One region of the Exiguobacterium sp. s149 genome, then DNA from elsewhere that is predicted to be linked to it. Evidence: riboswitches for the same ligand, from Rfam matches in the RefSeq annotation. Region 1 holds a riboswitch; each other region holds the start of a gene.
The links. A riboswitch is a leader RNA that binds a small molecule or an ion and turns the genes downstream of it on or off. The one in region 1 is predicted to bind thiamine pyrophosphate.

Region 1 (5,931 bases):
TCGTGACGACTCACTTCCATATGCCCAATATTCAACTCATGCCGGGCCAAGATGCCGGTCACGGCCGCGATTGCCCCGAAGCGATCATGGTGCAACACGACGAGTGCCGGACCGCCGCCTGACAGTTTGAGCGGGAATCCGTTCAACTCGGTAATCTCGATCGTCCCGCCGCCGATTGAAATCCCGACGATTTCGAACGTACCATCCTCGTCCTCGAGGTGGACCCGGGCCGTGTTCGGATGGTCTGTCAACGCATCGCTCGTCTCAAAGACGACCTCGATGCCGCGCTCTTTGGCGATATCGAGTGCTTGCGGGATGCGCAAATCGAACGTATCGAAGCCCATGATGCCGCCGACGATGGCGACATCGGTACCGTGCCCCCGATACGTATCGGCGAACGACCCATAAAACGTGATGTGCGCGAGCCGTGGCGTACGGCCGAACAACTTCCCAGCCATGAGGCCGATGCGCGCGGCTCCGGCCGTATGCGAACTCGATGGACCGACCATGACCGGACCGATGATATCAAACACACTGCGATATTTCATCGCATTTCCCCCTTTCAAAAAAGCCCTACCTTCATTATACAGAAGGTAGGGCTGAGTTACAGCTTATTCCACACTAAAAATGTAGGAGTAGAGCGGTTGTTTCCCGTCATGGACCTCGATTTCAATCTCGTCGTTCTTCGACTCGATATACGCCGAGAGTGCTGCGACGTCTTCCGCTGACGAACCTTCGCCCGTCAAAATCGTGATGATTTCGTCATCAGCATCCACGAGCGCGTCGACAAGCGCTTTCGCCGCTTCGAGGCTCGAAGCCGATGAGGCGACGATTTTCTTCTCGGCAATCGCCATGTGGTCGTCTTTACGAATTTCGACACCGTCGATGCTCGTATCACGAACTGCATACGTCACTTGACCAGACTTGACGGCGCTTGCCGCAGCCTTCATGCCGCGCTCGTTCGTTTCCACATCCGCTTCCGGATTGAAGGCGATCGCTGCCGCGAGTCCTTGTGGCACCGTCTTCGTCGGAATGACCGAGACGCCGCAAGGGGCGACCGAGGCCGCTTGTTCAGCAGCCATGATGATGTTCGAGTTGTTCGGGAAGATGAAGACGTGATTCGCGTTGGCCGCTTCAATTGCCTTGACGATATCTTCCGTCGATGGGTTCATCGTCTGACCGCCCTCGATGACGTGGGCCGCCCCGAGTGAACGGAACAATTCACTGACACCTTCGCCCATCGCGACCGTGACGATCGCGAACGGCGCTTTCGCCTTCGGAGCCGTCGGAGCAGCCGTTTGAACGCCGTGCTGGTTGGCGCCATGCTCTTCTTCTAAGATGGTCGAGTGCTGTTGACGCATGTTCTCGATTTTGACAGCGACGAGTTCCCCGTAACGCTGTCCTTTCGTGATGACGTCACCTGGCGTCTCGACGTGAACGTGAACTTTGAGCAACTCTTCGTCTGCGACGACGAGGAGCGAGTCACCGAGTTCAGACAATTCATTGCGGAACGTGTCCTCGTTGAACGGCGCGTCCTTCAATTTCTCGTCTTGGAACCGGACCATGATTTCCGTGCAATAGCCGAATTCGATGTCTTCCGTCGACATGAATCCTTGCGCGGCGTGGGCATGATGTTCAGCTTCAATGAGCGCATCCATGACCGGTGCATGTGGTTTCTCAAGTTCTTTGCCTTCGAGGCTTGCGAGGAACCCTTCATAAATGACGAGCAAGCCTTGGCCGCCTGAATCGACGACGCCGACTTCTTTTAAGACCGGCAATAAGTCCGGTGTCCGTTCGAGTGAAGCTTTCGCTTCGACAATCACGAGTTCCATGAACTCGTTGAAGTCGCTCGTCGACTCTGAAGCACGGAGCGCTTCGTCGGCCGCTTCACGAGCAACCGTCAAAATCGTTCCTTCAACCGGTTTCATAACCGCCTTGTATGCCGTATCGACGCCACGTTTCAAAGCTTCGGCGAAATCGACTGTCGACACTTCTGTCTTGCCTTCGATTGCTTTACCGAAACCACGGAACAACTGGCTCAAAATAACGCCCGAGTTCCCACGTGCCCCCATCAAGAGACCGCGTGCAAACTTCGATGAGACGTCAGCGATATTCGCCGAGTTGAGTGCGGCCACTTCTTTCGCACCCGATGTCATCGTCAAATTCATGTTCGTCCCCGTGTCGCCGTCCGGCACCGGGAAGACGTTAAGCGAATCTACATAATCCGCATTCTGGCTCAAGTTGGCTGCACCGTTCGCGACCATGTTCGCGAACACCAATCCATCTAAACGTTTTAAACCCACACCAAATCCTCCTTCGTTCTCGTCAGTCATTCGTCAGACGAACGCCTTGTACGAATATGTTTACCGACGAAACGTTTAATCCTAAAGTTTCACCGAGCGTGTATTTTACACGGCTTTGCACGTTGTATGCGACTTCCGACACTTTCGTCCCGTAGCTTACAATGATGTGCATGTCGATATGTACGTCTTCTCCATCTTGACGTACGACCACGCCTCGGGCGTAGTTTTCACGTTTCAATAGTTCTGCGATCCCGTCTTTCAATTGAGCTTGAGACGCCATTCCCACAACGCCGAAACATTCCATCGCCGCACCGCCTGCGAGTGTCGCGACCACGTCGTTCGTGATGTCAATATTGCCATATGTTGTCTTCATTTCAATTGCCATATGGAGTAGCCTCCTTTATTCGGAATGATTCCTTCACTACATTCTACAATAAGTACCTAGTTATTAAAAGAACCTGCTCCATAAACTCGGTCAATTGTAGCCGTAACCCTCATTCATTATTAAAATCCTTTCCAGTAATGTCAAGTTTTTTTCTTGTCATCCTATGATTTTCTAGTTGCATCGTGAAAAAACCCGTGCTAATATAAACGAGTGTCTATTAGGACGAACCCACATAAAAAAGGAGGGGAAACGCATGGCACGTAAATGCTACGTAACAGGTAAATCACCTAAATCAGGTAACAACCGTTCGCACGCACTCAACAAGACAAAACGCACTTGGGGTGTAAACGTACAAAAAGTTCGTATTCTCGTTGACGGTAAACCTAAACGAGTTTGGGTTTCAGCTCGCGCTCTTAAATCAGGTCTCGTTGAACGCGTATAATTTTTATACACGAACGAAATAAATCCCAGCGGCATTCGCCGATGGGATTTTTTTGTGTTCATTTTTTGACATACAGCACGAGCACCATACCTTCGTGCACGATCAAGTCCGCCGTTTCATCGTCCCATTCGTTCGAGATGGTGAGCGCCTCATGGCTGACGACATCGTGACGGTCGAGCGGATATTTGACGCCGCGGATGGTCACGTTCGCCTGCTTCCATGGGATGAGCGACAAATAGTGACCGTCTTGACGCGGGAGTTCATAGCGTCCCGACCCGACGAGTCGTACCGTCTGCCCTGCCGTGACGAGACGCATCTCCGGATACGCCTCGAGCAGACCGATATTGCTGAGCGTCATATCGAGCCGGCCGCCGAGCGCGCCGTATACGAGCATCTCAGTCGCGCCATGCCCCCGTGCCGCCTCGAGAGCGATCTCGAGGTCGGTCACATCTTTCTCAGATGGATAACGGACGGCGTCGATCGGCACTTCGCCCGTGAAGGAGTCGAAATCGCCGACGACGAGATCTGGGTTCAGCCCGTGGTTCAACAGTGTCTCGTACCCCCCATCGACGCCGATGATGTAATCGACGTCACGCGGGAGTCCCGAGATTGGTTCCGGGCTGGCCGCCACAATCAACACCCGCATTAGCGGACGTCCCGGGTCGCGAGCGTCGCGAAGCGCGGCGCCGAGACGAACAAGAGGACGAGGACGACGGCCGACACGAGGAAGGACGGGAGCATGTACGTCATGTTATAGGCGAACGAGTAGGCGACGACCGGACCTTCCGCGTATTCGGCGAAGAAGACGATCCCCGACAAGACGTGGGCGCCGTAACGAAGCAGTGAGCCGAGGAGCGCGCCGAGCACCAAATAGACGACGAGCGTCTTTTTTGCCTCATCTTTGGCGGCTCGTTTCACTTGACCCGCGAACAGTCCCGCCATACCGACGACACCGTAAGCGAACGTGTAGTCGAGCAGGAACTGGACCGGCGTGAAGATGTAGGCCCCGAACAGCAATTGCAGCGTTCCGACGAGTGCACCGGTCGCAAGTCCGCCTTTCAAGCCGTGACGATACGCCATCACGAAAATCGGCAACATCGCCAAGCTGATTGACCCGCCTTGCGGCATCCGGAACGGGATGAGCAAATCAAAAATCAAACCGAGTGCGGCGAACAATGAGATTTCAATGAGCGCCTGTAATTTTAAACGTTGTTTCATCTATTTCCCTCCTTAAATTATGAGCGAACGACAAAAAGCAGCATGACGTAAACGCCATGCTGCTATCGAGTAGCAACGTGCATTTTCGCCACATCCCTACGTCCGTGTGAACGGAACAGGTTCAAAGGGTTAGCGTATGCCTCTCAGCCACAGAATGTGACACCCCTTGCGACAATATTTGTTGTTCTATGGACGATTATACACGAGATGCGTTGCGAATGCTATCGATTGCGTCTTTATAGCTCGGCTCGTTATAGATGGCCGAGCCGGCCACGAGCACGTCAGCACCGGCATCGATACATAATTTCGCCGTCTCCGCGTTGACGCCGCCGTCAATCTCGATTTCAAAGTCGAGACGGCGCGCTTGGCGCATCTCGTTCAACGCCGCGATTTTCGGCACGACCGATTCGATGAACTTCTGACCCCCAAAGCCAGGGTTCACCGTCATGAGAAGGACCATGTCGACGTCACCGAGCACGTGTTCAATCAACGATAGCGGCGTATGCGGGTTGAGAACGACGCCACACTTGGCTCCGGCCGCCTTAATTTGTTGAAGCACGCGATGCAAATGGTTCGTCGCTTCAACGTGAACTGTGACGATATCCGCTCCCGCTTTGATGAAGTCTTCGACGAAGCGCTCCGGCTGGTCGATCATTAAATGGACGTCGAGTACCATGTCCGACTTCTTCCGTAAGCTTGCGAGTACCGGGAGACCAATCGAGATGTTCGGGACGAATTGACCGTCCATGACATCAAAATGGATATAATCCGCGCCGGCTTCTTGGACCGCCTTCACTTCTGCCTCTAGGTTGGCGAAGTCCGCCGCTAAAATTGATGGTGCAATTTTAATCATGTCAGTACCTCCGTTGTCTATCGTTTAACTCTGCCATAAACGTAACATAATTCTCGTAACGGGTGGAAGCGATTTCTCCCGCCTCGACGGCCGCTTTGACGGCACAACCCGGTTCGTTCAAATGGGCACAGCCCCGGAATTTGCAGTCGTCATGCCGTTCGACAAACTCAGGGAAGCACCAGCGCATCTCCTCGACTGCGAGTTCTTCTGGGAACTCGAGGCTCGAGAAACCAGGCGTGTCAGCGACGAGCCCGTCAGCGAGCGTGATGAGCGTGACGTGACGCGTCGTGTGCTTGCCTCGGCCGAGCGACTTCGAGATTTTCCCGGTCGCGAGTTCAAGTTCCGGCGCGACCGCGTTCAAGAGTGAACTCTTGCCGACACCGGTCTGTCCGGCGAACACGCTCGTCTTCTCCTTAAACGACCCACGAATTTGTTCGATCCCCGCCCCGTTCTCCGTCGACGTCTCGATGACCTCATAGCCGATTGACCGGTATAAAGCTGCTGCTGCTTGAATCGTTTCGAGCTCCGACTCCGTCAACAAGTCCATCTTCGTTAAGACGATAATCGGGTGGACTTGCTTCGATTCGATTAAGACGAGGAAACGGTCGAGCAGATGGAACGAGAACGCCGGTTCCTTGACCGAGAACAGCAGGAACGCTTGATCGATGTTAGCAATCGGCGGGCGGACGAGATGGTTCGACCGCTCGTCGACGGCCAAGATGTAGCCTGT
Region 2 (5,931 bases), on a different contig from region 1:
CGCCTCGACGACGCTCCCGTATGAGACGTTGTCGGATTTGATTAACTGTAACAACAGTCATCCCGAGACGATTCCGCATGGACAGAAGACGTTCGAGAAAGCGGATGAACAATCGGGCCGCTTGATTGAGGACGCCTATTTGACGCGCCGCCTCGACGACGTTTATCACGCCAAGACGGACGGCATCGACCGATTGTTGGCCGAGCAGGAACTTCATGCCCTCGTCTTGCCGCATGACCACAATTATGACATGGCGGCGAAAGCCGGCCATCCGACCGTCACGATCCCGTATCGCTTGAAGGCGAGCGGGGCCCCGTTCGGTCTATCGTTCACCGGGACGAGCTATGCCGAATGCGACTTGATTCGTCTCGCCTACGCGTTCGAGCGTCATGTGACACGTCCCGTCCCACCGTTATAAGAACGTTGCACCGGTCGTCCACGTCCGCTACAATGGTACGTATGCGGATTGAAGAAAGGACAGATAGCAATGAAACCATCTATATACGGGCTGACATTCGATCAGCTGTCGGAAGCGTGCGTCTCTTGGGGATACAGTGCCTTCCACGCGAGACAAATCTGGGACTCACTCTATATCGACCGAGTCAAGCACATCGAGGACATCTCGGTTCGCGCTGAAGTGCGTGAGGCGCTCGCCGCCGAATACGTCATCTCGACGCAAGACCTGTTCGTCAAACAAGAAGCGGGCGACGGGACGGTCAAATTTTTACTTAAATTACACGACGGGCACTATATCGAGACGGTGCTCATGCGTCACAAATACGGACGTTCGGTCTGTGTGACGACACAGGTCGGCTGCAATATCGGCTGTAGCTTCTGTGCGAGTGGTCTGTTGAAGAAGACACGCGATTTGACGGCCGGTGAAGTCGTCGAACAAATCATGACCGTGCAACACTACTTGGACGAGGTCGGGGAAGGTGCTCGCGTCAGCCATATCGTTGTCATGGGAATCGGGGAACCGTTCGATAACTTCGACAACTTGGTCGACTTCCTCCGTGTCGTCAAGGACGAGCGCGGCCTCGCGATCGCACCGCGTAAAATCAACGTGTCGACGAGCGGACTCGCCGACAAGATTTACAAGTTCGCGGACCTCGATTTGCGCATTAATTTGGCGCTGTCGCTCCACGCGCCGAACGACGCGCTTCGGACGCAAATCATGAAAATCAACCGGGCGTTCCCGCTCGACAAGCTCATGCCGGCCATCCGTTATTACGTCGAAACGACGAACAAGCGGATCACGTTCGAATATATTCTCTTATCGAAAGTGAACGATTTGCCTGAGCACGCCGAGGAACTTGCCGACTTGATTGACGATATTAAAGACAAGTCATACGTCAACTTGATTCCGTACAACCCGGTCAACGAGCATATCCAGTATGAGCGGAGCACGTCCGAGGACATCATGGCGTTTTATGACGTCTTGAAGAAACGGGGCATCAATACCGGGGTCCGCCTCGAGCACGGGACCGATATCGATGCGGCCTGTGGCCAGTTGCGCAGCAAGCATATGAATGTCGAAGGCGCAAAATGACAGAGACTCCTTGAATCTCATGATTCAAGGAGTTTTTTTGTCTTCTGCCCTAGAAGGATGCCGGCCCGGTTCAATATTTTTCTTCCGAGCGGTTGCTATTTTGGGAAATGTTGAATAGAGATTGCCCCCTCAGGGAATAGTCACTTGAAATCAATGTAGAGAGTGGAGGCAATTCAATGGAGACAGTAAACGCTGCGTTATGGATTCGAGTTCGAAATACGCTTGGGGAAGGGCCGTGTTGGGATGCGGAACTGAAACGCTTCTATTGGGTCGATATCGAGGGACATACACTCTGGTGGTACGATGAGAAAGAAGATGAACTGTCGTCGTTCGATATGGGACAACAGATCGGGTTCGCGGTCCCGAAAGTGACGGACGGCGTCGTCGTCGGCTTGAAAGACGGGATTTATGAGTGGGACGAGACGTCAAAAGAGCTCGATAAAATCGTCGAACTCGACGACCCAGAAGGAAAGCTCCGCTTCAATGACGGCAAAGCCGACCCGTACGGACGCATCTTCGCCGGCACGCTCCATCTTGAAGACGAGGCGGAACAAGCGACGCTATACCGTCTGAATCGCGACGGCACGACCGAGGTCATGTTGAGCGAGTTGACATTATCGAACGGACTGACATGGTCACCCGACCATTCGACGTTCTATCATATCGATACACCGACCGAGACGGTCCGTAAATACGCCTTTGACTTGAAGACGGGTACGCTCGGCGAAGGGGAGGCCATCATCGATTTCACAGTCGAAGAAGGATTCCCGGACGGCATGACGTCCGATGAGGAAGGGTTCTTATGGATTGCGCACTTTGCCGGCGGCCGCGTCTCGCGCTGGAACCCGGAGACGGGTGAAAAAGTGCTCGAGGTGCTCGTGCCGGCCCCGAACGTCACGTCGTGCTGTTTTGTCGGCGACAACTTGAACCAACTCGCCATCACGACGGCTCGTGAAGGGATGGATGACGAGGCGCTCAAAGCCCATCCGGACGCAGGGTCGGTCTTTAAAATCGATACAGACGTGAAAGGGATGCCGCTCTATCGGTTTGGACGATAAGGAGGTAAAGAAATGGTGAAGCGATTGCTCGTTCGTGCAGGCATCGGTTTGGCACTCGCGGCAGTGGCCCGGGTCGGGATCCAAAAACTATTGGATGCGAACCGGGAAGACGACCACACGTATTTGAATCCGCGCTGGGATGAGGCCCCGAGTGTCGATGCCGATAAGGATGAGGATGAGGTCGGTCTGACGCAGCTCGATTCGATTTATCGGGCCGAGTGGCAGGCGAACACGTATCCCCGCTCCGAGGCGGAACGCAAGGCGTTGGAAGAATAGGGAAAGGAACACGTCTGGGAACGGGCGTGTTTTTTTCTTGACAAGACAATGGTGACCCGTCATTATCTAAAAAGTAATGATTACGATTTAGGAGTGGGGATATATGAAACGAATTCCAATCACGGTGCTGTCCGGTTATTTAGGGAGCGGCAAGACGACGTTGATGAATCATCTGTTGAACAATCGGTCAGGTAAGAAATATGCGGTCATCGTCAACGACATGAGCGAGTTGAACATCGACGAACGATTGATTGAGCAGGGCGGTTTCTCGCGGACGGACGAAAAATTGGTCGAGCTATCGAACGGCTGCATTTGTTGCACGCTTCGTGAGGACCTGCTCGAAGCGGTACAGGACATCACGAACGACCGTGAACTCGACGGGATTATCATCGAATCATCCGGCATCTCAGAACCGATTCCGGTCGCTCAAACGTTTACATACGCCGATGACGCCCTCGGGATCGATTTAACGAGCCGCGTCTATATCGATGCGATGGTGACCGTCGTCGATGCATATCGATTCTTGAAAGATTTTAACTCGGGCGAGTCACTCCATGAACGCAAGCAGGCCATCGATGAGACGGACGTCCGTGAAGTCGTCGATCTGCTCGTCGATCAAATCGAGTTCGCGGACATCATCGTCTTGAACAAGGCGGACCGCGTGACAGAGACGGAAGTCGACGAGATGGCCGGGCTGTTAAAGGCGCTCAATCCTACCGCCAAACTGTTGACGTCGGTCCTTGCGAACGTAGAATTGACCGAGCTGTTAGACGTCAATCTGTTCGATTTCGAGCAGGCGATGCATGCCGCCGGCTGGATTCACGAGCTTGAGGCGGAAGTACATACGCCGGAGACAGAAGAGTACGGCATCAGCTCGTTCGTCTATCGTCGACGCCGTCCGTTCCACCCGGAGCGGCTTCATGCGTGGATCGAGGCGTTCCCGGAACAAGTCGTCCGCGCCAAAGGGTTCTTATGGATTGCTTCTCGAAACGACCTCGCCTGCCTGTTCTCGCAAGCGGGGTACGCCTCGACGCTTGAACACGCAGGACGTTGGCTCGCGACGCTGCCGAAGGAAGAGCGTCGTCTTATGTTCGCAGCAGAACCCGAGCTCGCCGCCGATTACGTCGAGCCGTACGGGGACCGTCAGACGGAGCTCGTCTTGATTGGGCAGCGGATGGAGCGTTCGGTCATCGAGGCCGGACTCGACGCGTGTCTGTTGACAGACGAGGAGATGACCCTCGATTGGACGACGTTGCAAGATACGCTTCCGGGGAACGGTATCGTGACTTTCACATAAACCGTTTACAAATCCGGAGTGGTCGTCTATACTTTTCGTTGCATAGACAACCGCATACATTGGACTACACTAGGGGTGCTTCGGCTGAGATGTGAGCATGGCTCCAATCCCTTATGACTCGATCCGGGTAATACCGGCGTGAGGAAGTGTGGCACTTTTTCTAATGGATTTGTAAATTGGACGAGTGGCCGCATTCTCATGGATGCGGCTTTTTTGTGTACATACAATTAAGGGGGAATAGAACATGAACAATCAATGTGAAAGGAGTCCGATCGTCGGATTCCGCTTTACGCTGAGCCCAATGACGTCTGATTTTGTGAGTGTCATCAAAGGGGCATTGAAGGAGACGAACTTGCAAAACGTCTGGCGACATACCGACGACGTCTCGACGGTCATCCGTGGACGAAGTGAGCATGTGTTCGATGTGGCCAAAGCCGTCCTGTCACATGCGACGAAGACAGGAGAACATGTGTCGATGAGCGGGACGTTCTCGGTCGGCTGCCCAGGCGACACGGCAGGAGACAATCTGCTCGACGTGACGACTGAGCCGGGGAATGGCACGGCGGGCTCGCAGTACGTATCTTCACAATTTGCACTCTATCCGCTCGGGGACCCGAAGTATATGGACATCATCTACGAAGAAATTGCGTTTGCGAAAGAGCGTGGCGTTTTCAATGACTCGATGCATTATGCCTCGGGTATTCACGGCGACATCGAACCGGTGTTTTCATTTTACGAGGCGACGTTCGACCGCGTCCGTGCGAAGACGAGCCATGTCGTCATGACGGTCACGTTCAGCGTGAACAGCCCGTCACACGAGGGACAGCAGCATGCTTAAGTCGTGGAAGTTAAAAGAAATCGTCTTGTTGGCCATTTTATCGGTCGTATTCGCTGTCGTCTATTTGGCGTTCGTCCATGTCGGGAATCTATGGGCAGGCTTGATTGGACCAATCGCGTACGAATGGATTTTTGGGATTTGGTTCATCGTCTCGATTATTGCGGCTTATATCATCCGCCGACCTGGCGCAGCATTTTTGTCAGAAGTGCTTGCGGCGACGATTGAGATGATGATTGGTAACGCGATTGGACCTCGTATTATTTTAGTCGGGATCATTCAAGGACTTGGTGCTGAAGCGGCGTTTGCGGTCACGGGCTACAAGCGATATGACCTTTGGGTGCTCATGCTGGCCGGATTTGGTGCAGCTGCGACGAGTTTCGCGTATACGTATGTCATGGGTGGACTCGTTGCCCTCAGTCCGACATACGTAGCGACGATGTTCGCGTTACGTGCGACAAGCGGAATGCTCATTGCCGGTCTGGGAGGTAAGATTTTGAGCGACTTGTTGCTTCGTACGGGTGCGCTCGAAGGGTATGCCCTCGCGCGTAAGGGACGAGTACATGGTTGAGGCAGAACAGCTGGCGTTCCGCTATCCGGACAAACAGCGCGAAGTATTGACAGACATCACGCTTCAATTAACGGCTGGGAGGACGCTCATCACAGGGGCGAGCGGATCGGGGAAATCGACATTGTTCTCTTTGATGAATCGTCTGTACCCGGATAACTGCGATGGCATCGTGACAGGCAAATTACATTTGTTTGACCGCTCTTACGACACGTATACAGCTGGTGAGGTGAATCGTCGTGTTGGAACGGTGTTTCAAGATCCTGACAGTCAATTCGTCATGCAGACGGTCGAGGAGGAATTGATTTTCACACTTGAAAATTTTGCCGTGGCGAGGGACGAGATGAT
Region 3 (5,931 bases), on a different contig from region 1:
TTATCGCCAACGGGATTGCCGATCGACAAATCCAGGCGACGATCGATCGTCCGGAGCACGACCTGTTTCAAATCGGTGCCATCGTCCGCCTCGTCCCAATCAAAGACTTGAAGACGATGATTTATGCCGCCAAGATTTTGCAGGAGCGGCATCGTCTGTTCAAACTGACGATCATGGGTCCACTCGATGAGGATGAAGAATATGCGGAAGAGTGCCGTCTGCTCATCGAACAGAGCGGATTGAGCGATTATGTCGAACTGGCCGGGAAAGTGGACGTCCAAACGTATTTGCCGACCTTTGATTTACTGCTCCTGACGAGCATCTCGGAAGGGCAGCCGCTCGCGATTCTCGAAGGCATGGCCGCCGGGATTCCGTGGGTCGCCACCGATGTCGGCGCCTGTTCCGAGCTTTTATACGGACGAGCGGATGACCCGTTCGGTCCGGCCGGTTTCATCGTGCCGCCGGTTCATCCGGAAGCGGTCGCCGACAAAGTCGAATGGATGATGGATTACCCGCAGGAACGAATGCGGTTCGGCAAGAACGGACGGGAGCGGGTCCGCCAATATTATCGTCTCCAACAAGTCGTGGACCGCTATAAGGCTATCTATGAAGCGAGGAGGGAACAGTATGGCGGGCATCGGGTTTAAGTTGCAGAAGTTGTTTCAAGAAGACTACTATTCGTCCCGGCTGAAGGCGTACACGTTCTCCGGCCTCGTCACGTCCGGACCGTGGTTGATCGTCATCTTGGTCGTCGGTACGATTCAATGGTTGGCATTCCAAATGCCGACGTTGTCGCTCGCCGAACGGACGCTCTTCATGATCTCGGTCTCGTACGCGTTCATCTTCTCGCAAATCTTGTTCAGTTTTCAACAGCTCGTCGTCACACGATACGTGGCGGACTTGTTTTATGAGAAAAAGGCGCATGAGATTTTTCCGGTGTTCACCGGGATGCTCAAAGTGACGATTCTCGCCGCAGGCTTGCTGTATAGTATCTTTTGGCTATTGTCGCCGCTCGATTTTCTGTACAAACTGACGTTGTTCGTTTTATTTATGACGATTAACGTCATCTGGGTCATGTTCTTGTTCTTGAGTGCCGCCAAGTATTATCAAGCGGTGGCCTATAGCTTCTTGCTCGGTGGACTCATCTCGGTCGGGAGCGTCTACGCGATCAGCCGTCTCATGGTCGACCCGTCGAGTCTCGAGCTGTTGCTCGGTTTCACGGTCGGGATGATTGTGACGTTGTTCGGGTTATTCTTCGCGATGCTCCGGACGTTCCCGCTCCGTTACGCGGTGAAAGAGTTCTCGTACTTCAAGTACTTCGACCACTATCCGGACTTGTTCGCCATCGGCGTGTTGTACGTGCTCGGGATTTGGGTCACGAATTTCATCATCTGGTTCGGTGAAGGACGTGTCATCATCGCGGACTCGTTCCTGTTCAACCCGTATTATGATACGGCCATCTTTTGGTCGTACTTGACGATTATCCCGACGCAACTGTTGTTCGTCGTCGCCGTCGAGACCCGATTTTATGAGCGCTACCGTACGTTTTATGGATTGATCAACTACGGCGGGGCACTCCATCAAATCGAGAAGGCGAAACAGACGATGACGTCCGTATTGAAAAATGAGTTGATTCGACTCGCGCGGAGCCAAGGCGTCGTGACGCTGTTCGCCATCCTGATGGCGGGCGCGTTCGTCAGTTGGATCGGCGTCCCGGATGAGATTGGTCAAATCTTTCGGATGACGACGCTCGCGGCGTTCGCGAATGCGATGATTCTCATCTTGACGCTGTTATTGCTCTATTTCGAGGACCGGCGCGGGGCGTTGTTCGTCAACATCTCGTTCTTCACATTGAACGCGTTGTTCACGTTACTGCTCTTGCCGCGAGGCATCGATTGGTACGGTGTCGGCTTTGCCGTCAGCACGACGATCACGTTCTTCTTGGCCGGCCTGCGTTTGATTTATTACATGGGCAAAGTCGATTATTACGTGTTCGCCGCGTCGAACCGGCGCAAGCTCGGCACCGAGCGGTTCTCGCAAATGGGAACGTTGTTGAACCGGCGCTTTTCGCGATAAAGGGTTTTCAGTACAGGGAAAGACTGATATGATGTGGTCGTAGACGACCGAATTTCATAATGTTTACCACTAGGGGAGTCGCGTGACGCGGCTGAGATGGACGAGGTCCAGACCCTTTGAACCTGATCTAGTTCACGCTAGCGTAGGGAAGTGGGCGAACCGATTGTTCTCGTACACTTTGTGTAAATCCGACGCCGCTTCCGTTATGGGAGGCGGCGTCTTTTTTAATCACAAAGGAGGAGAACACATGACATTCACCGCACATCTACGACAAGAGGCAGATGCTTTGTTTCAAGCCAGTTTTGATCACCCGTTCGTCCGCGAACTCGGAACGGGTGAACTCGACGAGGCGAAATTTCGGCATTACGTCATGCAAGACTCGTATTATTTGAATCAGTTTTCGAAAGTACAGGCGAAAGGCGCGACGCTCGCCCCGAATATGGAAGTGGCGAGCCGTTTTTTGACGCACGCCCTTCACACGATTGAAGCGGAGCATGCGCTGCATCGTGAGTTTTTTACGTTGCTCGACGTGACGGAGGCGGAGTGGGCGACGTTCGAACCGGCCCCGACGGCTTACGCCTATGCGATGCATATGCAACAGGCTGGGCCGACGCTCGGCGACGTGCTCGCGTCAATCTTGCCTTGCTACTGGGTCTATTATGAGATCGGGGAGCGATTGAAAGACGCGACACCCGATCATCCGATTTATACGACGTGGATTGCGACGTACGGGTCGGAATGGTTCCGCGACCTCGTCGAGGAACAGATTGAACGGCTCGACGTGCTCGCCGGACAGGCGACCGCGGAAGAGCGATTCCGGTATCAGCAGCTGTTCTTGAAGAGTTGTTATTATGAACACGCGTTTTGGGAGATGGCGTGGACGCTCGAGTCGTGGGATTTACCGGCGGGGGTAACACGATGAAGCGCGACTTATGGGACAAAGTCAGAGCCGAACGGCCACTCATCCACAACATCACGAATATCGTCGTCGCCAACTTTTCAGCGAACGGGTTGCTCGCCATCGGGGCGGCCCCGGTCATGGCATCTGCGGTCGAAGAAGTGGCCGAGATGGCATCCGTGAGCGATGCGCTCGTGCTTAATATCGGCACGCTCGATGCAATGACGGAACGTACGATGATTCGAGCCGGGCAGGCGGCGAATCAAGCGGGTCGTCCAGTCGTCTTCGATCCGGTCGGGGTCGGGGCGACCTCATTCCGGCGCGACGTCGCCAAAGCGATTCTGCAACATGTCCGCGTGACGGTCATTCGTGGGAATGCCGGAGAAATCGCGACATTGATTGGTCTCGACGCGGCGGCGCGCGGTGTGGACGCCGGTGAAACGCGAGACGATTTGAATCAAATCGCGCGTGAGGCGGCACGACGCTATACCTGTGTCGTTGCCGTGACCGGAGAAACGGATGTCGTCAGCGACGGGGACGTGACGATTGAAATTAAAGGCGGTACTGGCGCGATGGCCCGGACGACAGGGACCGGTTGTTTACTCAGTGCGGTCGTCGGTGCGTTCCTTGCGGTCGAACGGGATGCTGTTACGGCCACGGCGACGGCGCTCGCCGGCTATGCCCGGTGCGGCGAACTCGCTACCGCTTTGGCTGACGGACCGGGTGACTTCCCCGTTCACTTCTTGAATGAGCTTGGCAAGATGACGGCGGTCGAGTTGCCGAGTGACCGTATCGAGGTGGTGTCATGATACGGCCCCAAGTATTGACGATTGCCGGTTCAGATTCGGGCGGTGGCGCTGGCATTCAAGCTGATTTGAAGACGTTCCAAGAGCTCGGTGTGTTCGGGACGAGTGTTTTGACGGCCGTCACGGCCCAAAACACACGTGGGGTGCATGGGGTCGAGGCGGTGTCACCGGAACTCGTGACGCAACAACTCGATGCAATCGGTTCAGACTTTACGATTGCGGCGTGCAAGACCGGGATGTTGTTCGATGCGGCGCGCATCGAGGTGGTCGCTGATGGGGTGCGGCGTCACACATTCAATCGGCTCGTCGTTGACCCGGTCATGATTGCGAAAGGCGGGGCCTCGCTACTTCAGGATTCGGCGGTCCAGGCGCTCAAGACATCCCTCTTGCCGCTCGCGACCGTCGTCACGCCGAACGTGCCGGAAGCGGAAGTGTTGACGGGCATGACGATTCGGACGTTTGAAGACCGGATTAAAGCAGCAGAGCAGATGTTAGCGTATGGTGTCCGTGCTGTCATCTTAAAAGGCGGACATCTCGATGGCGCAACTGCGGACGATTTGGTCATGACGGCGTCAGAGACGTTCCTCTTGTCGGCCCCGCGCATCCAGACGAGTGACACACATGGAACCGGTTGTACGTTTTCGGCAGCACTCACGGCGGAACTGGCCAAAGGGCATTCCATCCTCGAGGCGACGGTTACAGCCAAGCGGTTCATCCAATGCGCGATCACGCATGGACTCGATATCGGTGCCGGACATGGACCGACGAATCACTGGGCGTATGCGACACATGGAGAGGCAGGTGTGACGCTTGAATCCATCACAACGAACCATCGCTGAGCAGTTGCGGCTTTATTTTATTTGCGGAACCGCAAACGCGGAAGACATGCTCCAGACGGTGGAAACGGCACTTCAATGTGGCGTGACATGTTTTCAATTTCGCGAAAAAGGTAAACATGCACTGTATGGGGATAAAAAAGAAGCGATGGCGAGAGCGTTGCAAACACTCTGCCGCTCATACGATGTTCCGTTCATCATCAATGATGACGTCGACCTAGCAGAGCGCATCGATGCCGACGGCGTGCATATCGGACAGGATGATGCCGAAGCCGCACGCGTTCGTGAGCGAATCGGCCCGGACAAATGGCTTGGTGTCTCGGTGCACACGCTCGAAGAAGTAGCGGCGGCCATCGAGCATGCGGATTATGTGGGCATCGGTCCGGTCCACCCGACGAATTCGAAAGAAGACGCCAGGGCAGTGAACGGGACGGTGCTCATCCGCCAAGTTCGAGCCTTGTATCGAGAGCTGCCAATCGTGGGGATTGGCGGCATTTTACCGGAACACGTTTCGATGATTCGGAACGACGGGGCGGACGGCGTCGCCGTCATCTCGGCTATCGCTTCTGCACCGGATGTGGCCATGGCCACACGGCGTTTCGCTTGTCTCTGAATTCAATTTGAGGAGGAAGACAGATGAACGTATTTGTAATAGGCGCGAATGGACAGATTGGAAAACAGCTCGTCGAACGATTGCACGAGGAAGGGAAGCATCAAGTCACGGCGATGGTGCGGAAACAAGAGCAACTCGACGACTTTACATCGAAAGGCTATCAAGCCGTTTTAGGCGACCTCGAAGGTGACGTGTCGTCACTTGAACAGGCGATGTCTGGGATGGACGTGGTCGTCTTTGCGGCTGGTTCAGGCGGTAGTACCGGAGCCGACAAGACGCTGTTAATCGACCTTGACGGCGCGGCGAAAAGTGTCGAGGCGGCTCAGGCGAACGGGAATGTAAAACAGTTCGTCATGGTCAGCGCCTTGAAGGCGGAAGATCGTTCGGCATGGCCGGAAGAGATGAAACCATACTATGTCGCGAAACACCATGCAGACCGTCTGCTTGAAGCGAGCGGGCTCACGTACACGATCGTTCGCCCGGGTGCGCTGACAGATGATGCCGGAACGGGCAAAGTGAAGACGAGCGACGTCAAGACGGGGGAAATCCCACGCGCAGACGTTGCGGCCTTCTTGGCACACGTCATCGGACATGACGCGGCCCACAATCAAACGATTGATCTCGTCACAGGCGATACGGCAATCGAAGACACATTTTGAACTACCCCCACCTACGCTTCACTTGGAGGTGGAGGATTCCTGG

Region 2: another riboswitch for thiamine pyrophosphate. It lies ahead of KNP81_RS12465 (YkoF family thiamine/hydroxymethylpyrimidine-binding protein); the one in region 1 lies ahead of thiT (energy-coupled thiamine transporter ThiT).
Region 3: another riboswitch for thiamine pyrophosphate. It lies ahead of tenA (thiaminase II); the one in region 1 lies ahead of thiT (energy-coupled thiamine transporter ThiT).

Annotation. Positions count from the first base shown of each region.
Region 1 is NZ_JACSLZ010000004.1:100,235-106,165, forward strand. Features, by position in the region: gene sdaAB (L-serine ammonia-lyase, iron-sulfur-dependent subunit beta) at 1-548, opposite strand, end outside; gene KNP81_RS07150 (DAK2 domain-containing protein) at 612-2,303, opposite strand; gene KNP81_RS07155 (Asp23/Gls24 family envelope stress response protein) at 2,326-2,688, opposite strand; gene rpmB (50S ribosomal protein L28) at 2,942-3,130, shown strand; gene KNP81_RS07165 (thiamine diphosphokinase) at 3,189-3,776, opposite strand; gene thiT (energy-coupled thiamine transporter ThiT) at 3,776-4,348, opposite strand; TPP riboswitch at 4,425-4,525, opposite strand; gene rpe (ribulose-phosphate 3-epimerase) at 4,545-5,201, opposite strand; gene rsgA (ribosome small subunit-dependent GTPase A) at 5,203-5,931, opposite strand, start outside.
Region 2 is NZ_JACSLZ010000010.1:20,218-26,148, reverse strand. Features, by position in the region: gene KNP81_RS12490 (amidase family protein) at 1-418, shown strand, start outside; gene rlmN (dual-specificity RNA methyltransferase RlmN) at 488-1,549, shown strand; gene KNP81_RS12480 (SMP-30/gluconolactonase/LRE family protein) at 1,726-2,607, shown strand; gene KNP81_RS12475 (hypothetical protein) at 2,620-2,883, shown strand; gene KNP81_RS12470 (GTP-binding protein) at 2,987-4,180, shown strand; TPP riboswitch at 4,242-4,342, shown strand; gene KNP81_RS12465 (YkoF family thiamine/hydroxymethylpyrimidine-binding protein) at 4,425-5,018, shown strand; gene KNP81_RS12460 (ECF transporter S component) at 5,011-5,586, shown strand; gene KNP81_RS12455 (ABC transporter ATP-binding protein) at 5,579-5,931, shown strand, end outside.
Region 3 is NZ_JACSLZ010000003.1:70,851-76,781, forward strand. Features, by position in the region: gene pelF (GT4 family glycosyltransferase PelF) at 1-647, shown strand, start outside; gene pelG (exopolysaccharide Pel transporter PelG) at 628-2,076, shown strand; TPP riboswitch at 2,138-2,242, shown strand; gene tenA (thiaminase II) at 2,324-2,998, shown strand; gene thiM (hydroxyethylthiazole kinase) at 2,995-3,783, shown strand; gene thiD (bifunctional hydroxymethylpyrimidine kinase/phosphomethylpyrimidine kinase) at 3,780-4,619, shown strand; gene thiE (thiamine phosphate synthase) at 4,591-5,229, shown strand; gene KNP81_RS05390 (SDR family oxidoreductase) at 5,253-5,888, shown strand.